DNA from 2 places in the Streptomyces sp. 891-h genome. Region 1 is predicted to be linked to the other one. Evidence: predicted binding sites of a transcription regulator. Region 1 holds the regulator's gene; the other holds the start of a gene.
The links. The regulator HrcA, encoded in region 1, represses chaperone genes, less so after heat shock. The targets are predictions, from matches to a motif close to TTNGCACTCNGNNNNNCNGAGTGCNAA.
Positions count from the first base shown of each region.

Region 1 (11,786 bases):
AGGTGGTGATCAGCGCCATGCCGGTGGGCACCAGCGCGGCCGCGCCGAGCCCCTGCAGGGCGCGCCCGGCCAGGAAGAGCGGCGCGGTCGGCGCGAGTGCGGCCAGTACCGAGGCGCCGGTGAAGAGGGCCAGCCCGGTCAGGAACGTACGGCGACGGCCCAGTTGGTCGCCGAGGCGGCCGAAGAGCAGCAGGAAGCTGCCGGTGGGCAGGGCGAACGCGGTCACGGCCCACTGGAGTCCGGCCTCGCCCAGTCCCAGGTCGGGGCCGAGGACGGGCAGCGCGACATTCAGTACCGAGAAGTCGAGCGCGACGAGGAACTGCGAGGCGCACAGCACCACCAGCAGCAGGATCTCGCGCGGGGTGAAGCGGTGGGACACGGGCGCGGGTTCGGAACGGACGGAGGAGGTGTCGGTGACGGTTTCGGTGACCGGCGCGGGCGCGGTCGTCTCCGGTACGGAAGCGGTCGTTGGCATGATCACAGCCTGCTGGCGCGGAACACCCCGTGGGGAGCTGCTGTTTATGGTGGTGCCCGCACCACCAGTCAGGAGGGGGATCAGGTGGCCAGTGCCACGAGGAGTCGAGCGGAGCGGAACCGGCGCGGTGAGGAACTGCGCACGTTCCTGCGCTCCCGCAGAGCCCGGGTCTCCCCGGCGGAGGCCGGACTGCCCGAGGGCGGTCCCCGGCGCAGGACGCCCGGGCTGCGCCGGGAGGAGGTGGCCGTACTCGCCGGGGTGGGTGCCTCCTGGTACCAGTGGCTGGAACAGGGCCGGGACATCACCGTCTCGCCGCAGGTGCTCGACGCGGTGGCGCGGGTGCTGCGGATGAACCCCGCCGAGCGCCGCCACCTGTACGTCCTGGCGGGGCTGAACCCGCCGCTGCCCGAGTCCGAACACGACCGCGACCACCTGTGCGCCGGGATGCAGCGGCTGATGGACGGCTGGATGCCGTACCCGGCGCACATCATGGACCCGTACTACAGCGCCGTCGGGCTGAACGAGTCGGCACGGCTGGCGTTCAATCTGGAAGTGCAGAACAACTGCATCATCAACTTCTTCTGCGACGAGCGCTACCGCGCCCGCGCCGTCAGCTGGGAGGAGAACGCGCCGGTCGTCGTCGCCGAGCTGCGTGCCTCGCTGGCCGAGTGGCCCGAGGACGAGGGGTTCCAGCTGCTGCTGGAGGAGCTGCTGGAGAACAGCACCGAGTTCCGCGCGCTGTGGGAGCTGGGGGATGTGTGCCGCCCCGGTCAGCGGCTCAAGGAGCTGGACCATCCGGTGGTGGGCGCGCTGTACTTCGAGTCGACCACGCTCCAGGTGCCGGCCCGGCCCGACCTCAGGCTCATCCTGCACAACCCGGTGCCCGGCACCGGCACGGCGGAGAAGCTCCAGCGGCTGGCGGAGCCGGGTGTACGGCGTGCGGCGATGCGCCAGGTCGCGGGCTGAGCCACCCGGCAGCGCTGTCGGTGGCACCGCATATGCTCGCCGTCATGAGTGACCAGAGCACCGCCGGGCTGGACCCGGAAGACCGCAAGATCGTCACCCTGGCGCGCAGTGCCCGCGCGCGCAACGCCGTCCCGGAGGGCGCCGCCGTACGGGACGAGACGGGGCGCACCTATGTCGCCGGGTCGGTCGCGCTGCCCTCGCTCCGGCTGTCCGCGCTGCGCACGGCCGTGGCGATGGCGGTGGCCTCGGGCGCCACGTCCCTGGAGGCGGCGGCGGTGGTCTCCGACGCCGAGCAGGTCCCGGCCGAGGATCTGGCGACCGTACGGGACCTGGGCGGCCCGGCCACCCCCGTACTCCTGGCGGGGCCGGACGGGGAGGTGCACACCACGGTGACGGCGGGCTGAGGCCTCACCCCGCACACCCCGCGCCGCCGTCAGGGACAATGGTCGTCATGAACGCATCTTCCGCCCCCGCCAGCAAGACAGAAGGCGGCCTCCCTCACGAGGACCGACCGCACCGGTCGGGCTTCGCCTGCTTCGTCGGCCGCCCCAACGCGGGCAAGTCGACGCTGACCAACGCGCTGGTGGGCACGAAGGTCGCGATCACCTCCACCCGGCCGCAGACCACCCGGCACACGGTGCGCGGCATCGTGCACCGCCCCGAGGCGCAGCTCGTCCTCGTGGACACCCCCGGTCTGCACAAGCCCCGCACGCTGCTCGGCGAGCGCCTCAACGACGTGGTGCGCACCACATGGGCCGAGGTCGACGTCATCGGCTTCTGCGTGCCGGCCGACCAGAAGATCGGCCCGGGTGACCGCTTCATCGCGAGTGAGCTTGCCGAGCTGAAGAAGCGCACGCCCAAGGTCGCCGTGGTCACCAAGACCGACCTGGTCACCAGGGAGGCGCTCGCTGAGCAGCTGCTCGCCGTTGACCAGCTCGGGCGGGAGCTGGGCATCGAGTGGGCTCAGATCGTCCCGGTCTCCGCCACCGAGGGCTCGCAGGTGGACCTGCTGGCCGAGCTGCTGGTGCCGCTGCTACCCGAGGGGCCGCCGCTGTACCCGGACGGCGATCTTACGGACGAGCCCGAGCAGGTCATGGTCGCCGAGCTGATCCGCGAGGCGGCGCTGGAGGGTGTACGGGACGAGCTGCCGCACTCGATCGCGGTGGTGGTCGAGGAGATGGTGCCCCGCGAGGACCGCCCGGCGGACCGTCCGCTGCTGGATGTGCACGCCAACATTTTCATCGAGCGGCCCAGCCAGAAGGGCATCGTCATCGGCCCCAAGGGCAAGCGCCTCAAGGAGGTCGGCAGCACCTCGCGGCGGCATATCGAGGCGCTGCTGGGGACGCCCGTCTTCCTCGATCTGCATGTCAAGGTCGCCAAGGACTGGCAGCGCGACCCCAAGCAGCTGCGCCGGCTCGGCTTCTGAGCCCTTAAGAGTGCTGCCCCGCGCAGGGGGTGTCAGGCCCGCTTGGGCACCGGGATGCGCATCAGGTCCCGCGCCGCCGTCAGTTCGCCCTCGAACCCGGCGGCCCGGGCCTCGGCGGCGAACAGCGCGGTGTCCTGGTAGCGCTGCGAGAAGTGGGTCAGCACCAGGTGCCGTACGCCGCACTCGGCGGCGACCCGACCGGCCTGAAACGCCGTCAGGTGACCGGAGACCTCGGCCAGTTCCGTGTCGGCCTGCAGGAACGTCGACTCGATGACGAGCATGTCGCAGCCGTCGGCCAGCTCGTGGACCCCCTCGCACAGCCGGGTGTCCATGACGAAGGCGAAGCGCTGTCCCCGCCGTGGCTCGCTGACCTCCTCCAGCCGTACGCCGCGCAGCTCGCCCTCGCGCTGGAGACGGCCGACGTCCGGGCCGCTGATACCGTGCGCCGCCAGCCGCTCGGGCAGCATCCGGCGTGCGTCCGGCTCCGTCAGCCGGTACCCGAAGGTGTCGATCCGGTGCGAGAGCCGCCGCGCCTCCAGGGTGAAGGGCACCTGCGGCTCATCGGCGCCGCCGGCGAGTATCCCGGGCTCGCTGATGGGCGCCTCGCGCAGCCGCACCGTGTCGTGGAACGGCGTGGCATGGCGCAGCCGCTCGAAGTAGGAGCGCCCGCTCGCCGGAAAGTACGCCGTCACCTCGTGCGGCACTCCGTCGAGGCTCATGTGCTGGATGACCCCGGGCAGTCCGAGCGTGTGGTCGCCGTGGAAGTGCGTCAGACAGATACGGGTCAGATCGTGGGCGGCGACGGAGGTGTGCAGCATCTGCCGCTGGGTGCCCTCACCCGGGTCGAAGAGGATGCCCTCGCCGTCCCACAGCAGCACATACCCGTTGTGGTTGCGCTGCCGGGTGGGCACCTGACTCGCGGTGCCCAGTACGACCAGCTCGCGGACCGACACCCGGGCTCACCGCCCCGTCTCGACGGACCTCACCCGGGCGGCCATTCGAGGCCACGGCCCCCGAGCACGTGCGCATGCGCGTGGAAGACCGTCTGGCCCGCGCCCGAACCGGTGTTGAAGACCACCCGGTACCCGGTGCCGGGGCCGCCGTCCGCCACCGCGATCTTCTCCATCGCCGCGACCTCACCGGCCTCCCGCACCACATCGGCCATCAGCTGGGGCGCGGCGGTCGCGAGGGAGGCCGCGTCCGGGTAGTGCGCCTTGGGAATCACCAGCACATGGGTGGGCGCCTGCGGGTTGATGTCCCGGAACGCGACGGTCGTGTCGGTCTCCCGCACCAGCGTCGCGGGCACCTCACGCGCGACGATCTTGCAGAACAGGCAGTCCGGCTGCGGTTCTCCGTTGGAAGCCATGCCGGGATGTTACCCGAGCACCCGTCAGCGCCCCGGCGTGCGGCTCGGGGCCCGCCGCGCCCCGCCCTCGTCCCCAGGACCGGTTCCGGGTCCGGGTCCCGGGCCCAGGACCGGGTCCGGGCCCAGGACCGGGTCCGGGCCCAGGACCGGGTCCGGGCCCAGGACCGGGTCCGGGCCCAGGACCGGGTCCGGGCCCAGGACCGGGTCCTGGGCCCAGGTCCGGCCCGCGCCCGGTCGCTCAGCTCCAGCGGCCGCAGCGGGCGAGCACAACGGCGGCGGCAGCCGTACCGGCCGTCGAGGTCCGCAGCACGCTCGGCCCCAGCCGGAACGGCGCGGCACCCGCCTCGGCGAACAGCTCCAGTTCCTCCGGGGCTACCCCGCCCTCGGGGCCCACCACCAGCACGATCTCCCCCGCCACCGGCAGCTCGGCGGTGGCCAGCGGGGTGCTGCCCTCCTCGTGCAGCACCCCGGCGAAGTCCGCGGACTCCAGCAGCTCGGCGACCCGGCGCGACGAGGCGAGCTCGGTCACCTCGGGAAAGCGGAGCCGACGCGCCTGCTTCCCGGCCTCCCGTGCCGTGTTCCGCCACTTGGCGAGCGCCTTGGCCGCCCGCTCGCCCTTCCACCGGGTCACCGCGCGCGACGCGGCCCACGGAACGACGGCGTCCACGCCCGTCTCCGTCATCGTCTCCACCGCCAACTCGCCCCGGTCGCCCTTGGGCAGCGCCTGGACGACGGTGAGGCTGGGGCGGGGTTCCGGCTCGTGGCGGACCTCGCGGACGTCGACCGTCAGCCGGTCCTTGCCCTCGGCGGCTGTCACGCTCCCGTACGCGCCCGTTCCCGCGCCGTCCGTCAGCACGACCTCCTCGCCCGGCCGCAGTCTGCGTACCGAGACGGCGTGCCGCCCCTCCGGCCCGTCCAGCACCACCGGGCCCGGACGCAGAAGACCGGAGTCGGCGAGAAAGACCGGCGCGCTCACGAAGCCGCCTCCGAGAGTGCGGCACGCGCCTCGGCGAGCTCCGCCACCAGCACCTCCACCAGTTCCCCGGCGGGCAACTCCCGTGCCAGCCGGTGCCCCTGACCCGCCCACAGCGCCATCGCCTGCGGGTCCCCCGCCTTCGCCGCCGCCCTGCGCAGGTCCGCCGTCAGATAGTGGAGCTGCGGATAGGCGGCGGGCGCGTACGGGCCGTGCTCCCTGATGAAACGGTTGACCAGCCCTCGCGCCGGGCGTCCGGAGAACGCCCGGGTCAGCTCGGTGCGGGTGAAGAGCGGATCGGTCAGCGCCCGCTTGTGCAGCGGATGTGCTCCGGACTCCTCGGTGGCCAGAAAGGCGGTGCCCAACTGCGCAGCCACCGCACCGGCGGCCAGGACGGCGGCGATCTGCTCTCCGCGCATCAGCCCGCCCGCGGCGACCAGTGGGAGCCGCACCGCCTCCCTGACCTGTGTGAGGAGTGACAGCAGCCCGATACCGCCGCTCCCCCGGTCACCCTGCGCGTCGTCGCGGTGGGTGCCCTGGTGTCCGCCCGCCTCTATGCCCTGCAGGCACACGGCGTGCGCACCGGCCGCCTGCACGGCCCGCGCCTCGGCGACCGACGTCGCGGTCACCATGGTGCGGGTGCCCAGCTCCGCGAACCGCTCCAGCGCCCGGGGGGCGGGGCAGCCGAAGTGGAAGGAGACGACGGGTACCGGGTCGTCGAAGAGGATCGCCAGCTTCGCCTCGTACGCGTCGTCCGTCATGCAGTCGGTGTCGCCCAGCTCCGTCTCGTACCAGGCGGCCTCACCGGCGAGCTGTTCGCGGTAGACGTCGACCGCGGACGGGTCGGTGGTAGGGGGCTGCGGCATGAAGAGGTTGACGCCGAACGGACGCCCCGTCAGCTGCCGGAGCTGCCGGATCTCCTCGTACATGGCCTCCGGCGTCTTGTAGCCGGCGGCCAGGAAACCCAGACCCCCCGCCTCGCTCACCGCGGCGACCAGCTCGGGACGGGAGACCCCGCCTGCCATCGGCGCCTGGATGACGGGATGCGCAGTCAGCTCGGAGATCGAGGGCGACGAGTTGGCCATGGCCACATCCTGTCACGCCCCCACCACGACCCGACCGCACCCATCCAGGGCGACCCCCGGACCCCCGGCCGGGTCAGCGGCAGCACCTCACCGCCCGTTGAAGGCATCCTTCAAACGGGAGAACAAGCCCTGCTGGCCCGGCTGACCCCACCCCCGGGGGACAACCCCCGGGCCCCCGGCCGAAACAAACAGCCGCCCCTCACCGCCCGTTGAAGGCATCCTTCAGACGGGAGAACAAGCCCTGCTGGCCCGGCTGGAACTGGCCCGTCGGGCGCTCCTCGCCACGCAGCTTGGCCAGCCGACGCAGAAGCTCCTCCTGCTCCGGCTCCAGCTTCGTCGGCGTCGTCACCTCCACGTGGACGATCAACTGGCCACGACCGCCCCCACGCAGGTGGGTGATACCCCGCTCATGGAGCGGAATCGACTGTCCGGACTGGGTGCCGGGCCGGATGTCCACCTCTTCCATGCCGTCCAGCGTCTCCAACGGCACCTTGGTGCCGAGAGCCGCAGCCGTCATGGGGATCGTGACAGTGCAGTGCAGGTCGTCACCACGGCGTTGGAAGACCGGGTGGGCGTTCTCGTGGATCTCCACATACAGGTCACCGGCCGGTCCGCCGCCCGGGCCGACCTCACCCTCGCCGGCGAGCTGGATGCGGGTGCCGTTGTCCACCCCGGCGGGGATCTTCACCGTCAGACTGCGCCGCGAGCGCACCCGGCCGTCGCCCGCGCACTCCGGGCAGGGGGTCGGCACCACGGTGCCGAAGCCCTGGCACTGGGGGCACGGCCGGGAGGTCATGACCTGGCCCAGGAAGGACCGGGTGACCTGGGAGACCTCACCGCGGCCACGGCACATGTCGCAGGTCTGCGCCGAGGTGCCGGGCGCCGCGCCGTCGCCGTTGCAGCTGTTGCAGACGACGGCGGTGTCGACCTGGATGTCCTTGGTGGTGCCGAACGCGGCCTCTTCGAGGTCGATGTCCAGCCGGATCATGGCGTCCTGGCCCCGGCGGGTGCGCGAGCGCGGGCCGCGCTGCGCCGCCGTACCGAAGAAGGCGTCCATGATGTCGCTGAAGTTGCCGAAGCCCGCGCCGAAGCCGCCGGCTCCGCCGCCCGCCGCGCCCGAGGCCGGGTCCCCGCCCAGGTCGTAGACCTGCTTCTTCTGCGGGTCCGAGAGCACCTCGTAAGCGGTGTTGATCTCCTTGAACCGCTCCTGGGTCTTCGGGTCCGGGTTGACGTCCGGGTGCAGCTCGCGCGCGAGTCTGCGGAACGCCTTCTTGATCTCGTCCTGCGAGGCGTCACGCTGCACGCCGAGGACCGCGTAGTAGTCCGTCGCCACTTATGACTCCGCCAGGATCTGTCCGACGTACCGTGCCACTGCGCGTACAGCTCCCATCGTTCCGGGGTAGTCCATGCGGGTCGGTCCGACCACGCCGAGTTTGGCGACTGCTTCGTCGCCCGAACCGTAACCGACCGAGACGACCGATGTGGAACTCAGTCCCTCGTGCTGGTTCTCATGCCCGATTCGTACGGTCATACCCGGGTCCTTGGCTTCTCCGAGCAGCTTCAGCAGGACCACCTGCTCCTCCAGGGCCTCCAGTACGGGCCGGATGGTGAGCGGGAAGTCGTGCCCGAAGCGGGTCAGATTGGCGGTGCCGCCGATCATCAGCCGCTCCTCGGTCTCCTCGACCAGGGTCTCCAGCAGGGTGGCCAGGACCGTCTGGATCGTGCCTCTGTCGTCGGCGTCGAACGCCTCGGGCAGGTCCTGCACCAGGGACGGGACCTCGGTGAAGCGCTCACCGACGACCCGGCTGTTGAGCCGGGCGCGCAGGTCCGCCAATACCGTCTCCCCGATCGGCGCCGGGCAGTCGATCATCCGCTGCTCGACCCGCCCGGTGTCGGTGATCAGCACCAGCATCAGCCGCGCGGGCGCCAGCCCCAGCAGCTCCACGTGGCGCACCGTCGAACGGGTCAGCGACGGATACTGCACCACGGCCACCTGCCGGGTGAGCTGCGCGAGCAGCCGTACCGTACGGCCGACGACGTCGTCGAGGTCGACGGCGCCCTCCAGGAAGTTCTGGATGGCGCGCCGCTCGGGCGACGAGAGCGGCTTGACCCCGGCGAGCTTGTCGACGAAGAGGCGGTACCCCTTGTCGGTGGGGATCCGGCCCGCGCTGGTGTGCGGCTGGGCGATGTACCCCTCTTCCTCCAGCGCCGCCATGTCGTTGCGGACGGTGGCCGGGGACACCTTCAGGTTGTGACGCTCCGTGAGGGCTTTGGAGCCCACCGGCTCCTCCGTCCCCACATAGTCCTGGACGATGGCGCGGAGGACTTCAAGTCGACGCTCGCTGAGCAAGGCGCACACCTCCCGTCCGGCCGCTGGTCTTCAGTCCCGTTCCTGGCGGTCTGTCTCTGGCACTCTTCGTGCCGGAGTGCCAAGTCCCTGAGCCAGTGTACGGCCGGTCACCACGGCCAGGGCAAGGGCCGCCTGATCGCAGGCCCGACGGTACCGCGCCACCGGGCCCCGCCCGCTCCTTTCGGTGCGCCGAGGGGCGGTGCGCCGAGGGCGCCGTCGCCGGGCTGCGGTTAGCGTCGTCCCATGCAGCCGTTCGGGGAAGACACCAGGCAGAATTCGTCGGCCGGTGACGCCGGCGACCGGCGCTGGGAGCAGCTCGCGCCCGGGGTGCTGCGGCGCAGACTGCCGCAGTGGGACGCGACGGTGGGCGCCGTCAGCGTCGAAGGCAGTGACGGCGGCGACGGCGGCGTGCTGCTGATCGACGCCGGGTCCTCGCTGCGGGAGGGCGCCGAGATCCGCGCGGATGTGCGGGCACGGCTGGGGAACCGGGTGACGCGGGTGGTCCTCACCCATCCGCACTTCGACCACGTCTTCGGCACGGCCGTCTTCTCCGGCGCCGAGGTGTACGCGGCGGTCGGCGCCGCCGAGCTGTTGAGCCGGAGCGCCGAGGTGCTGCGGGACGACGCCGTGGCGAACGGGCTGCTGGAGGACGAGGCCGCGGAGGCCGCCGATGTGCTGGTGCGCCCGCACCACGCGGTCAGCGGGCAGCTCACCCTCGATCTGGGCGGCGGGCGCGAGGCCGTACTGGTCAATGTCGGCCCCGCGCACACCGAGCACGACCTGGCCGTACTGGTGCCCGGCTCCCCCGACGTCGTCTTCTGCGGCGACCTGGTCGAGGAGTCCGGCACGCCCCAGGCGGGACCCGACGCGCACCCCTCACGCTGGCCCGCCGCGCTGGACCGGCTGCTCGCGCTGGGCGGCGAGGACGCGGTCTACGTACCGGGGCACGGGGCAGTGGTCGACGCGGAGTTCGTCCGGGCACAACGGGAGGAGCTGGCACACCGGTTCGCGTCGTACGGGATGTAGCCGCCCGGCACCGGGCGCGTAGCAGAATGTGCGGCATGCGCAGCAGCCGTTACGACAACCCCGACCTCACCCCTCCTTGGAGGCGGAAGCGGGCCGTGCCCGAGGTGGCCGCCGAGCCGGACCTGGTGGTGGAGGAGGTCAGCACCGGGTTCTGCGGGGCTGTCGTGCGGTGTGAGAAGACGGCCGAGGGCCCGACGGTCACCCTCGAGGACCGCTTCGGCAAGCACCGGGTCTTCCCGATGGCACCGGCGGGCTTTCTGCTGGAGGGGCGCACGGTGACGCTCGTACGCCCCCGGACCGGTTCCGGTGGCGGCGCAGCGGCCGCGGCGGCCGGGCCTCGGCTGACCGCCTCCGGCTCCCTGGCCGTGCCCGGCGCGCGGGCCCGGGTGGCGCGCGCCGGGCGTATCTACGTCGAGGGACGGCACGACGCCGAGCTGGTCGAGAAGGTCTGGGGCGACGATCTGCGGATCGAGGGGGTGGTCGTGGAGTATCTGGAGGGCGTCGACGACCTGCCCGCCGTCGTCGAGGAGTTCTCGCCCGGCCCCGATGCCCGGCTCGGGGTGCTGGTCGACCACCTGGTGCCCGGCTCGAAGGAGTCGCGGATCGCCGCCGAGGTGAGCGGGGACCACGTCCTGGTGGTGGGGCACCCCTATATCGACATCTGGGAAGCCGTGAAGCCGGAGTCCGCCGGCATCCGGGCCTGGCCTCGGGTGCCGCACGGCCAGGACTGGAAGACCGGGGTGTGCCGGGCCCTGGGCTGGCCAGAGAACACCGGCGCCGCCTGGCAGCGGCTGCTGGGCCGGGTCCGCTCCTACAAGGACCTGGAGCCCGCGCTGCTGGGCCGCGTCGAAGAACTGATCGACTTCGTCACCGTGTGACGGTGCGCACATCGGCCGCTGCCCCGTAGGACACCCGGCGGTGCCGGACAATGGGAGCATGCCCTCCGCACTTCCCGACGGCGAGCCCGTGCCCCGCGACGGTTCGCTGCCCCCGCAGGCGCTCGACGGCGCCGCCGGCCGCCCGCTCGGCTTCTATCTGCACGTCCCGTACTGCGCCACCCGCTGCGGCTACTGCGACTTCAACACCTACACCGCCACCGAGCTGGGCGGAACCTCCCGTGAGGGCTACGCGGAGCAGGCCGCCTGGGAGATCCGGCTGGCCCGCAAGGTGCTCGGGGACGATCCACGCCGGGTCGAGACGGTGTTCGTCGGCGGCGGCACGCCCACCCTGCTCCCCGCCGCCGATCTGGGCAGGATGCTCGCGGCGGTCAGGGACGAGTTCGGGCTGGCCGACGGCGCCGAGGTCACCACCGAGGCGAACCCCGAGTCGGTGGATCCGGACTACCTCGCCGAGCTGCGCGACCAGGGCTTCAACCGGGTCTCCTTCGGTATGCAGAGCGCCCGCCCGCACGTGCTGCGTGTGCTGGACCGTACGCATACCCCCGGGCGCCCCGAGGAGTGCGTCGCGGAGGCGCGCAAGGCGGGCTTCTCCCATGTGAACCTCGACCTGATCTACGGCACGCCGGGCGAGACGGACGAGGACTGGCGCGCCTCCCTGGACGCCGCGCTGGCCGCGGGGCCCGACCACATCTCCGCGTACGCGCTCATCGTGGAGGAGGGCACCCAGCTGGCCAGGCGTATCCGGCGGGGCGAGGTGCCGATGACCGACGACGACGTGCACGCTGACCGCTACTTGATCGCCGAGGAGCGCCTGACGGCGGCCGGTATGGAGTGGTACGAGGTCTCCAACTGGGCGGCCGGAGGCCAGCAGGCCGCCCGCTGCCGGCACAACGAGCTGTACTGGACGGGCGCCGACTGGTGGGGCGTCGGCCCCGGCGCGCACAGCCATGTGGGCGGCGTGCGCTGGTGGAACGTCAAGCACCCCGCCGGGTACGCGCAGGCCATGGCCGAGGGCCGCTCGCCCGGCGCGGGGCGCGAGCTGCTCACCGCCGAGGACAGGCGCGTCGAGCGGATCCTGCTGGAGCTACGGCTCAGCCGGGGCTGCCCGCTCTCGCTGCTCGCGCCCCAGGGTGCGCGGGCCGCTGAGCGGGCCCGGAAAGAGGGCCTGCTGGAACCGGGCCCGTACGACGAGGGGCGTGCGGTGCTCACGCTGCGGGGCC
Region 1 covers NZ_CP050693.1:5,152,013-5,163,798, reverse strand. Annotated here, with positions in the region: gene HC362_RS22565 (MFS transporter) at 1-475, opposite strand, end outside; gene HC362_RS22560 (helix-turn-helix transcriptional regulator) at 560-1,441, shown strand; gene HC362_RS22555 (cytidine deaminase) at 1,486-1,845, shown strand; gene era (GTPase Era) at 1,893-2,867, shown strand; gene HC362_RS22545 (ribonuclease Z) at 2,900-3,820, opposite strand; gene HC362_RS22540 (histidine triad nucleotide-binding protein) at 3,850-4,233, opposite strand; gene HC362_RS22535 (16S rRNA (uracil(1498)-N(3))-methyltransferase) at 4,472-5,209, opposite strand; gene HC362_RS22530 (nitronate monooxygenase) at 5,206-6,291, opposite strand; gene dnaJ (molecular chaperone DnaJ) at 6,491-7,624, opposite strand; gene hrcA (heat-inducible transcriptional repressor HrcA) at 7,625-8,641, opposite strand; gene HC362_RS22515 (MBL fold metallo-hydrolase) at 8,885-9,667, shown strand; gene HC362_RS22510 (DUF3097 domain-containing protein) at 9,703-10,545, shown strand; gene hemW (radical SAM family heme chaperone HemW) at 10,604-11,786, shown strand, end outside.

Region 2 (11,786 bases), 990 kb from region 1:
TGGCGCGAACTCGCCGACAGGTTCACCAAGAAGAACCCCGACATCCGCATCGATGTCACCGTCTACAGCTGGAACGACATCGGCAAGAAGCTCACCGACATGGTCGACTCGGGCAATCCCCCGGACATCGCCCAGGTCGACTCGTACGCCGACTGGGCGGCCGAGGGAAAGCTCTACAAGGTCAGCGAACTCCTTCCGATACCCGCGCAGGCCGAGTTCCTCGTCTCCCTCGCCGAGGCCGGTGAGGTGCGCCGCGTCCAGTACGGGCTGCCGTTCGTCGCCAGCACCCGGGTGCTCTTCTACAACAAGGACCTCTTCAAGAAGGCCGGACTCGACCCCGACAAGCCGCCGGAGAGCTGGCAGGAGATCAAGTCCGCTGCCCGCGCCCTCAAGGCCGCCGGGGTCAAGATCCCCTACGGGCTGCCGCTCGGCCCCGAGGAAGCACAGGGCGAATCCCTGATGTGGATGCTCGGCAACGGCGGCGCCTATGTCGACAGCGTCGGCAACTACACCATCAACTCCCCCGAGAACATCGAGACGTTCCAGTGGCTGCGCGACAACCTCGTCGGCCCCGGCTACACCGAACCCGGCCCGCAGCGCGTCAACCGGCAGCAGCTCTTCGAAGCGTTCACCAGGGGTGAGGTGGGCATCCTCAACGGCCACCCCACCCTGATGCAGCAGGCCGACAAGAAACACATCTCCTACGGCACCGGAAAGCTGCCCGGCAGCAAGGGCCCCGCCGAGGGCACCCTGGGCGTCGCCGACTGGATGATGGCGTTCCGCAAGCACGGACACCGCGAGGCGTGCGGCAAGTTCCTCGAATTCGTCTTCCAGGAGAAGAACCACTACGCCTTCACCTCGCAGTACGGGCTGCTGCCCGTCACCACCAGCGCCTCCCGGCGGATGCGCAAGGACAAGGACCAGAAGAAGCTCTGGCCCTTCCTCGACCAGCTCACGGGCGCCGAGTTCTACCCGGTGGGCAAGGTCTCCTGGGCGGACACCAGCGCGGTCATCAAGAAGACCATCGGCAAGGCGGCCATGAAGGACGGCGACCCCAAGGGCGTACTGACCAGCCTCCAGCGCAAGGCGGAGGCCGAGGACAAGGCGGCACCGTCCTGACGGACCCGCCGCGTACGGTGGAGGGGTGGACGGAGCGGAAGAAGAGGCCCGTGCGGGGCTGTCCGACGAGGACCGGGCCGTGCTGGCCTTCGCCGCCCGCGGGTGGGCCTCGCCCGGCGAGAAGGAGCGGGCCATCCGGGAGCGGCTCGGGATGTCGCCGGTGCGGTATTACCAGCAGCTGAATGCGCTGCTTGATGATGAGAGGGCGCTGGCTTTCGACCCGGTGACGGTCAATCGGTTGCGGCGGCTCCGCCAGGAGAACCGGGACCGGACCCACTAACCCCTCGCCCCTGATGGGGGTACCCCTCCGCGCTTGCCGGGTACCGGTGCTGGTAACCCGCACTGGTTATGGTGCGATCATGTCGCTTCCCTCAATGCCGGAGACGGCCGCAGGGCGTGCCGGACTCGCCGCCATCCTCGCCGACCCGGCGCGAGCCGTCCTCGCGCTCGACTTCGACGGGACGCTCGCGCCCATCGTCACCGACCCGCAGGACGCGCGGGCCCGCCCCGAAGCGGTGCACGCGCTGGCGCGGCTGGCCCCGCGGCTGGCCGGCGTCGCCGTCATCACCGGCCGGCCCGCCGCGGACGCCGTACGGTTCGGCGGCTTCGAGAGCGTCGCCGGACTGGAGGGCCTGACGGTGCTGGGCGCGTACGGGGCCGAACGGTGGGACGCCGCCGACCCGGTCGTACGCGCGCCCGAACCGCCCGCCGGGGTCGCGGACGTACGGGCCGAACTCCCGGCCGTACTCGCCGCGTCGGCGGCGCCGCAGGGCACCTGGACGGAGGACAAGGGACGGGCGCTCGCCGTGCACACCCGGCGCGCGGCAACCCCCGACGAGGCGCTCGACCGGCTGCGCGCCCCGCTGTACGCCCTCGCCGAGCGGCACGGACTCGTGGTCGAGCCCGGGCGCATGGTGCTCGAACTCCGCCCGCCCGGCGCCGACAAGGGCGCGGCCCTGACCGGCTACGTCCACGAAAGGGCCGCAACCGCCGTCGCCTACGCGGGTGACGACCTGGGCGACGTCCCCGCGTACGACGCCGTCGAGGCGCTGCGCCGGGAGGGCGTTCCCGGGCTGCTGATCTACAGCGCGCCGGAGACGGCCACCGAGTCGGTGGAGGAGCTCCGTACCGGCGCCGACCTCCGCGTCACGGGCCCGGCCGGGCTGGCGGCCTGGCTGGAGGCCCTGGCGGACGAGCTGTAGACCGCGGCTGTGCTGCGGCCGCCACGACCGGTCAGGCCCTGAGTGCTTCCAGCTGGTCGAGGAGCCAGCTGGCCGGCGGCCGTGAAGTGGCGATCCCGGCCAGACGCCGGGTCCGCTCCGTGCGGGTGGCGGCGTCCAGCTCCAGCGCGGTCCGCAGCACTTCGGCCGTCTCCCGCACGTCGAAGGGGTTCACCGCGAGCGCTTCGGACGCCAGTTCCTCGTACGCTCCCGCCTCCCGGGAGAGCACCAGCGCGCAGCCCTCGTCGGAGACCACGGGGATCTCCTTGGCCACGAGGTTCATCCCGTCGCGGATGGGGTTCACCAGCGCCACGTCCGCCATCCGGTAGGCGGCCAGCGACCGGGCGAAGTCGTCCTTGACGTGCAGGACGACCGGTGTCCAGCCGTCGGTGCCGAACTCCTCGTTGACCGCGTCGGCGACCCGGCCGACCTCGGCGGTGTAGTCGCGGTAGACGGCCAGGTCCTGCCGCGAGGGGTAGGCGAAGGCGAGATGGACGACGCGCTCGCGCCACTCGGGGTGCTCGGCCAGCAGCCGCCGGTACGCGTACAGGCCGCGGACGATGTTCTTGGACAGCTCGGTGCGGTCCACCCGCACGATGGTCCGCCTGGGGCTGCCGTCCGGGCCCGCGCCCACCTGCTCGCGCAGCTGTGCCATCCGCTCGGTCACGTCGTCACGGTGCGCCCGCTCGCGCAGGAAGTCACCGTCCGCGCCCAGCGGGTGCACCCCGATCCGCGTCGTACGGCCCTCGGACGTCACCGAGAGGGTGCCGTCCTCACCTTCGGTGACCGTGGCCCCCAGTACCCCACGGCAGCACTCGGTGAACAGCCGGGCCCAGCGTGCGGTCAGGAACGCGGTGCGGTCGGCGCCGAGCATGCCCCGCAGCACCTTCGCCGCGACCTCGTCGGGCAGCAGCCGGAAGTAGTCGGCGGGCGCCCAGGGGGTGTGCGAGAAGTGGCCGATCCGCAGGTCGGGACGGCGCTCGCGGAGCAGGCCGGGGACGAGCGTGAGGTGGTAGTCCTGCACCAGCACGGTGGCGCCCTGCCCGGCCTCCTGGGCGAGCGCGTCCGCGAAGGCGGCGTTGTACTGCTCGTACGCCGTCCACTGGCGGTCGAATTCCTGGTCGAAGACGGGCTCCAGCGGCGTCTGGTACAGCATGTGGTGGGTGAACCACAGCACGGAGTTGGCGATGCCGTGGTAGGCCGCCTCGAAGGTGTCGGCCGGGATGTCGAGCATCCGTACGGACTGGCCGCCGGTGTCGCCGCCGTCCAGGTGACCTCCCGAGCGCCGGGCCGCCTCGCGGTCGCCCGCACCGAGCGCCGCGCACACCCATACCGCGTCCGCCTCGGGCCCGATGGCCGACAGCCCGGAGACCAGGCCGCCGCCCCCGCGCCTCGCGGTGAGCGTGCCGTCGTCGTCCAGCGTGTAGGACACGGGCCCGCGGTTCGAGGCGACGAGGACCTGTGCCGCCGCCTCCTCCGGTCCCGGTGCTCCCTGTGATGATGTTGCTCCAGCGACCATGCGGCGAGCCTAACTGCCGCCGAAACCGCTCAAAAGGGCACCCTCAGGCCGCCACCCGCTGCCCATATTCGGGCACCGTGCACATCGGTGGCCGCTCCTCGGCGTCCACCAGGTGGCCGCGGGGAACGAAACAGCCGGTCGTGTCCCGCTCGAACTGGGTCAGCTCCGTTCCGCCGGACCGGCCCTCGAACCTGCTGAGCGCCTCGTATGCCGGTGGGCCGCCCCTGCCGATACGGCGCTCGGCCGCCGCGTAGATGGCGGTGGCCATCCGGCCGAGTGCCTGTCCGTCCTGGTTGCGGTGCAGCCGCACGCCCACGTCGACCTGGGCCAGCGCGTCGAGACCCACCAGCTCCAGCGTGTCGACCAGGATCGCCAGCTCCACCCCGTAGCCGACCGGGAAGGGCAGCCGTTCCAGCAGCGAACGGCGTGCCGCGTACTCGCCGCCCAGCGGCTGGACCAGCCCGGCCAGCCGCGGCCAGTGCAGGTTGAGCAGGGGGCGCGCAACCAGCTCGGTGACCCGCCCGCCGCCGGCCGGGCTGCCGGACAGCGGCCGGTCGTACATCGCCTTGACCAGGTGCACATCCGGCTCCGTCAGCAGCGGCCCGACGATGCCGGTGACGAAGTCCGGCGAGAACTCGCGCAGGTCCGCGTCGACGAAGCAGACGATGTCACCGCTGGTCGCAAGGAGCGAGCGCCACAGCACCTCGCCCTTGCCGGGCCGGGTCGGCAGCCTGGGCAGCACCTCGTCCCGGTGGATCACCTCGGCCCCGGCCGCCGCCGCGACCTCGGCCGTACGGTCGGTCGAGCCCGAGTTCATCACGACCAGCTCGTCCACCAGCGGCGTTGCGGCATCGCGGCGGGGCGAGGCCAGCTCGCTGCGGATCGTCGAGACGATGTCACCGACGGTGGCCTCCTCGTTGAGCGCGGGCAGCACCACGCTGACGGTGGTGCCGGTGCGGCGCTTGGCCGCCAGGAGCGCCTCCAGCGGCCGGTCAGCGACGCGCCAGGAGCGGCGCCGCAGCCATTGGCCCACTTCATCGAGCACGTGCGCGCCTTCCTGTAGTCGGTGGGGGTGATCCATGGGGCGGCGGTGATCCATCTCGCGGTTCGGACGTCCCTCTCAAGCGTGACCGCCGTCCGTTACAGTCTTGAACAACGCAGGTGACCTCCGCATCTCGGGGTCGCCGTGACAAACGCCCGAGCGGCTCCCTGCCGTCCGGCGCCATAGTGCAGCTCATCCAGAGGGGCAGAGGGAACGGCCCGTTGAAGCCCCGGCAACCATCCCGCGATCCGCGTGTACGCGGACGTCCGTGTACGCGGACCTCAAAGGCGAGACCGCCTCGTGGGGACGGTGCCAATTCCGGCCCGTGACGAGATACGCCACGGGGAAGATGAGGAGAAAGGGCCTCGCCTCCATGGCTGTGCAGACAGTTGCAGCGAACAGCACCACTTCCTCCGACGACGCCGGGACCTCCGGCGCCCCGTCCGGGAACACCTCCCACGACCTCGGTGCCGCAGTGGCCCTCTCCTGCCGCGAGTGCGGTACCCGCACCGAGCTGGGGCCCAGCTTCGTGTGTCTGGAGTGTTTCGGCCCGCTGGAAGTCGCCTACGAGCTGCCCACCGGTGACCCGGAGGGCCTGCGCAGGCGCATCGAGGCCGGACCCGCCTCGATGTGGCGCTACGCGCCGCTGCTGCCCGTCCCCGCCGACGTCGCCGAGAAGCCGAACCTGAACCCCGGCTTCACCCAGTTGGTCAAGGCCGACCGGCTGGCCGCCGAGCTCGGCGTGACCGGGGGCCTCTACGTCAAGGACGACTCCGGCAACCCCACCCACTCCTTCAAGGACCGCCCGGTCGCCATCGCCCTGGAGGCCGCACGTGCCTTCGGGTTCACCACCCTCTCCTGCTCCTCGACCGGCAACCTGGCCGGCGCCGTGGGTGCCGCCGCCTCCCGTGCGGGGCTGCGCTCGTGCGTGTTCATCCCGGACGGTCTCGAGCAGTCCAAGGTGGTGATGGCCGCGATCTACGGCGGCGACCTCGTCGCGATCGACGGCACCTACGACGATGTGAACCGCTTCTGCTCCGAGCTGATCGGCGACCCGCTGGGCGAGGGCTGGGGCTTCACCAACGTCAACCTGCGGCCGTTCTACGCCGAGGGCTCGAAGTCCCTGGCGTACGAGATCTGCGAGCAGCTCGGCTGGCGGCTGCCCGACCAGCTCGTCATCCCCGTCGCCTCCGGCTGCCAGCTGGTGAAGATCGACAAGGGGCTGCGGGAGCTGATCCAGCTCGGCCTGGTCGAGGACAAGCCGTTCCGGATCTTCGCCGCGCAGGCGGAGGGCTGCTCGCCGGTGTCCCGCGCGTACAAGGACGGCACCACCGCCGTCCGGCCGGTCAAGAAGCCCGACACCATCGCCAAGTCGCTGGCCATCGGCGACCCGGCGGACGGCCCTTATGTGATCGACATCTGCAAGCGCACCGGCGGCGCCGTCGAGGACGTGAACGACGAGCAGATCGTCGACGCGATGAAGCTGCTCGCGCGGACCGAGGGCGTCTTCGCCGAGACGGCCGGGGGCGTCACGCTGGGTGTCACGCGCAAGCTGATCGAGTCCGGCGCCATCGACCCGAGCCTCACGACCGTCGTCCTGAACACCGGTGACGGCCTCAAGACCCTGGACGCCGTGGCTCCGACGGCCCGGCCCACCGCCGTGATCAGCCCCAACCTGGCCGCTTTCCGCGAGGCCGGCCTGGCCTGACCGCCGCCCGGCCGGCCCTCCCGGCAGCCCGGCCGGCCCCGGCGAGCACCGGACGGCTGAAATCCGCCCCCCGGTGTTTAAGCGGCAGCGGGGCCGGAGCGCGACCCCGGGGTGCTTTTCCCCTTACGTTAGGAAGATCGACATGAGCGTCAACGTCCGGATTCCGACCATCCTCCGCACCTACACGGGCGGTCAGGCCGAGGTCACCGCGGAGGGCGGCACCCTCGCCGAGGTGCTGGCGGACCTGGAGAAGAACCACACGGGCATCAGCGCACGGGTGCTGGACGACGCGGGCAAGCTCCGCCGCTTCGTCAACGTCTACGTCAACGACGACGACGTCCGCTTCGAGCAGGGTCTGGAGACGCCCACCCCGGATGGCGCGGGTGTCTCCATCATCCCGGCGGTGGCCGGCGGCTGACCCGTTCGGAGCCGTTCGGAGCCGTTGGGTCCTGTCCGGGCCTGTCGGGCTCTGCTCGGTGCTGTCGGACCGTCGCCACCTGCGGTTCGACCTGGTGATCGCCCCTTCCGGGGAAAACCGGAGGGGGCGATTCCATGTGACGAGAGGTGGTTCGGAAGGCGGTAGAGTGACGGAAGTTCCCTCTCCCGCCGTGCGTCGAACGCAGCGGTGTGCGCGATGAGGAAGCGACAGCGCCACGACAACAACGGGCCAAGTTGCCGTTGGAAACCGAGTGGCAATTGTCGCGAAGGCTCCGTATGTCTGGCCCGACTTGCCCTGCTCCGGCCGCAGTTGAGGCATATTTCCGATCAGTCGTGCCCAGAATTCTCGTCCGATTGACCTGTTGCAGAGGGCGTCCGTGCAGATACATTCAGCGGCGGTCGACGCGTTCCGGCGCACGCCCCCGCTTGCCGGTGGGGGTGAGGTCTGACCCGGGTTCGCGAAGTGCGGGCTCGTGCAAGGGCCAGTAATAGGGGAGTTAGGAATGGCTCAGGGCACCGTCAAGTGGTTCAACGCGGAGAAGGGGTACGGCTTCATCGCGGTCGACGGTGGTGCGGACGTGTTCGTCCACTACAGCGCGATCCAGATGGACGGTTACCGCACCCTGGACGAAGGGCAGCGGGTCGAGTTCGAGATCTCGCAGGGTCAGAAGGGGCCGCAGGCGGACATGGTCCGCGTGACCGGCTGAGTGCCGCCGGACTGCGCGAGAGCTGGACACAGCAGAGAGGGGCCGCACCCACAGGGTGCGGCCCCTCTTCTGCGCCCCGAAGGGGCGCGGGGAACGGCGCGAGTGCCCCGAAGGGGCGCGGGGAACTGCGCGAGCGACCTGGGGGCACCTCCCGGCCTCCCCCAGCCTCCGGCCGGGAGGTGCCCCCACCGACCACCACCCTTCAAGGAGACGCCTTCGGCGTCGCTTGCACTCTCCATGCCCGAGTGCTAATCATTGGGTTAGCACTCTGCGAGTGAGAGTGACAGAGAAGGACCGGGTCGGTGAGGCCGCAGGCCGGGTGGGGAAGGAACCGCCGGGTCGCAGGCCGTCCGTCGCGGGCGCCACGCGGTCCGGAGAAATCCAACCCTCCCCTTGCGCTCGGCGCATGGGGGAATCCAGGGAGGACCAACCCACATGGCCAAGATCATCGCCTTTGACGAGGAGGCGCGGCGCGGTCTTGAGCGTGGCATGAACCAGCTTGCCGACGCCGTCAAGGTCACGCTCGGCCCCAAGGGCCGCAACGTCGTTCTGGAGAAGAAGTGGGGCGCCCCCACGATCACCAACGACGGTGTCTCCATCGCCAAGGAGATCGAGCTCGAGGACTCCTACGAGAAGATCGGCGCGGAGCTGGTCAAGGAGGTCGCGAAGAAGACGGACGACGTCGCCGGTGACGGCACGACGACCGCCACCGTGCTGGCCCAGGCGCTCGTACGGGAGGGCCTGCGCAACGTTGCCGCGGGCGCCAACCCGATGGCTCTCAAGCGCGGCATCGAGCAGGCCACCGAGGCCGTCTCCGCCGCTCTGCTGGAGCAGGCGAAGGACGTGGAGACCAAGGAGCAGATCGCTTCGACCGCCTCCATCTCCGCGGCCGACACCCAGATCGGTGAGCTGATCGCCGAGGCCATGGACAAGGTCGGCAAGGAAGGCGTCATCACCGTCGAGGAGTCGCAGACCTTCGGGCTCGAGCTCGAGCTCACCGAGGGCATGCGCTTCGACAAGGGCTACATCTCCGCGTACTTCGCCACCGACATGGAGCGCATGGAGGCGGAGCTCGAGGACCCGTACATCCTCATCGTCAACTCCAAGATCAGCAACGTGAAGGACCTCCTTCCGCTGCTGGAGAAGGTCATGCAGTCGGGCAAGCCGCTGCTGATCATCGCGGAGGACGTCGAGGGCGAGGCCCTGTCCACGCTGGTCGTCAACAAGATCCGTGGCACCTTCAAGTCCGTCGCCGTCAAGGCTCCGGGCTTCGGTGACCGCCGCAAGGCGATGCTGAACGACATCGCCATCCTCACCGGCGGCCAGGTCATCTCCGAGGAGGTCGGCCTCAAGCTGGAGAACGCCACCCTCGACCTGCTGGGCCGTGCGCGCAAGGTCCAGATCACCAAGGACGAGACCACCATCGTCGACGGTGCGGGCGACAGCGAGCAGGTCCAGGGCCGGGTCAACCAGATCCGCGCCGAGATCGAGAACAGCGACTCGGACTACGACCGCGAGAAGCTCCAGGAGCGCCTGGCGAAGCTGGCCGGCGGCGTGGCCGTCATCAAGGCCGGTGCCGCCACCGAGGTCGAGCTCAAGGAGCGCAAGCACCGCATCGAGGACGCCGTCCGCAACGCGAAGGCGGCCGTCGAGGAGGGCATCGTCGCCGGCGGTGGCGTGGCCCTGCTGCAGGCTTCCTCGGTCTTCGAGAAGCTGGAGCTGGAGGGCGACGAGGCCACCGGTGCCGCCGCCGTCAAGCTGGCCCTGGAGGCCCCGCTCAAGCAGATCGCGGTCAACGCCGGCCTCGAGGGCGGCGTCATCGTGGAGAAGGTGCGCAACCTGACCCCGGGCCACGGTCTGAACGCGGCCACCGGCGAGTACGTCGACATGATCGCCGAGGGCATCCTCGACCCGGCCAAGGTGACGCGCTCCGCGCTGCAGAACGCCGCCTCCATCGCGGCGCTGTTCCTCACCACCGAGGCCGTCATCGCCGACAAGCCGGAGAAGGCCGCCGCGGGCGCCGACGCGGCTGCCGGCGGTGGCATGGGCGGCATGGACTTCTGAGGAAGCTCGCCGTCTGATCGGCTGCCCACCGCCTGGGGCGGGCACCCTACGGGGTGCCCGCCCTTCGCTTGTCCGGTGGGACTTCGGGGGCACGGCCCCGGGATCAGCCGACCTCCACGTCCGCGAAGCAGAGGTACCCCTTGATCTCGGACACCTGGTCGTAGGGGTCCGGGTAGGACCAGGCGATGTCGTGGGCGCTGCCGTCGGCCAGCGACCAGTAGTCGGCGGTGCCCTTGAAGGGGCAGCGGGTGTGGGTGTCGGAGACGGCCAGCAGCTCGGTGCGTACGTCCTCGGGCGGCAGGTAGTACCGCACCGGGTAGCCGGTCTCGCTCAGCAGCAGCGGCCGGTTGCTCTCCGCCAGCACCCGGCCGTCACGCGCGACCACGCGCACGCGCTCGCTGCCTTCCTCGATGGTGATCGTATGCCCCTGTGCGGCCATGGCGCGGTCCTTCCTTCGGAGGTTGTCGGAGCCCGGGCTGGGCCTCGATGCTGAACTCGTCCTTGGTGCCCGGGTACGGACTCGGTGCCCGGATTCGGCCTCAGGCCCCGAAGAGTGCCAGGGCCGAGGTTTCCAGTCCCGTCATCTTCACCGGTACCGGGCGGTGCGTCTCCCAGTCGGCACGGCTGAGCCGTAGCCGTTCCAAGGTGCGGGCCCTGCCCTGCACGGCGACCGTCTGCAGACCGTCCGGCCGGTAGCCCAGCTTCTCCGACACCCGTCGCGAGCGCGGGTTGTCCGTCATCGCGGCGGACGTCATGCCGCGTGCGCCGAGCCCTTCGAAGGCCAGCTGCAGCACGGCCGCCCGCATCTCGGTGCCGAAGCCCTTGTTCTGGTGCGCCGCGCCGAGCCAGGAGCCGGTCTCCGCTTCCCGTACGACCGCGAAGTCGGTACTGCTCACATCCTGACGCCCGATCACCCGTCCCTCGTGCAGCACGGCGAGGCTCAGCGTCCACTCCCCGGGGCGCCAGTTCGCGATGGTGCTCAGCACGTGCTGGAAGCAGCCGCGCTTGCGTTCCTCGGGGTTCGCGGCGGTCCACGGGATGCTGAACGGCATCTCGGCGTCGCCGTGCACCTTGCCGGCGGCCAGCTCCGCCAGTTCGACGAGCGTACGCGCATCCGGAAGGCACAGTTCCAGTCGAGGAGTCGTCAGGCGCAGCCCGTACAAGGGCCATACGCCGGCTTCCGTGGTCTCCATGACGGGAGCTTGCCGAAGAGGGAGTGCGCAGGCGAACGAATTACGGTCGCTCACGGCCGCCGGCCGATGCGCCGCTCCAGGCTGTCGAGTACGGAGGCGAGGCCGATCTCGAACAGTTCGTCCAGGTGCAGGTCGTAGCCGTCCGTGCCGAGCGAGCCGACCAGACGGGTGAACGTCGGATAGGCGCCGGACGCGGTCAGCGACGCGAGGGTCTCCTCCTGCTGCGCCATCCAGGCGTCCTCCGTAAGGCCGGTGCTGCTCTCGGCCGCCGTCTCCCGCTCCCACTGGATGGCCAGCCCCTGGATGTGGCTGTAGAGCAGTACGTTCAGGTTGAGCACGGTCGCCGGGGGCAGACCGTGGCCGTCCAGCGCGCTGAGCATCCACTCCGAGTACGCCAGCAGGTTGGGCAGCAGCAGCGGCCGGGTGAGCGGACCGATCTGGGCCAGCCAGGGGTGCGCGCGGTGCAGCTGCCACAGGGAACGGGCGCCCAGTTCCAACCGGGTTCGCCAGTCTGCGGGGGCTTTGGCCGGGGTGTCGGGGGTGTACGGGGCATCCGGGGTGGCCGGGGGGTGGGCCGGGGTGTCCGGCGGTAGTTGGAGCTCGCCGAGAACGGTGTCGGCCATCAGCAGGACCAGCTCGTCCTTGCTGTTCACATAGCGGTAGGCCGCCATGGTCGCCGCGCCCAGCCGGGCCGCGACGCCCCGCATCGACAGGGCGGCGAGTCCCTCGGCGTCCGCGATCCCGATGGCGACGCGGACGATCCGCTCCCGGGTCAG
Region 2 covers NZ_CP050693.1:4,158,359-4,170,144, forward strand. Annotated here, with positions in the region: gene HC362_RS18195 (extracellular solute-binding protein) at 1-1,119, shown strand, start outside; gene HC362_RS18200 (DUF3263 domain-containing protein) at 1,145-1,399, shown strand; gene otsB (trehalose-phosphatase) at 1,479-2,321, shown strand; gene HC362_RS18210 (trehalose-6-phosphate synthase) at 2,353-3,858, opposite strand; gene HC362_RS18215 (glucosyl-3-phosphoglycerate synthase) at 3,902-4,903, opposite strand; SAM riboswitch class I at 5,090-5,256, shown strand; gene thrC (threonine synthase) at 5,274-6,608, shown strand; gene HC362_RS18225 (MoaD/ThiS family protein) at 6,751-7,026, shown strand; gene HC362_RS18230 (cold-shock protein) at 7,550-7,753, shown strand; gene groL (chaperonin GroEL) at 8,189-9,817, shown strand; gene HC362_RS18240 (DUF427 domain-containing protein) at 9,921-10,256, opposite strand; gene HC362_RS18245 (GNAT family protein) at 10,357-11,010, opposite strand; gene HC362_RS18250 (TetR/AcrR family transcriptional regulator C-terminal domain-containing protein) at 11,061-11,786, opposite strand, start outside.
Region 2: groL (chaperonin GroEL) is a predicted target of HrcA. The motif match lies at 7,979-8,005, and genes of this name have one in related genera.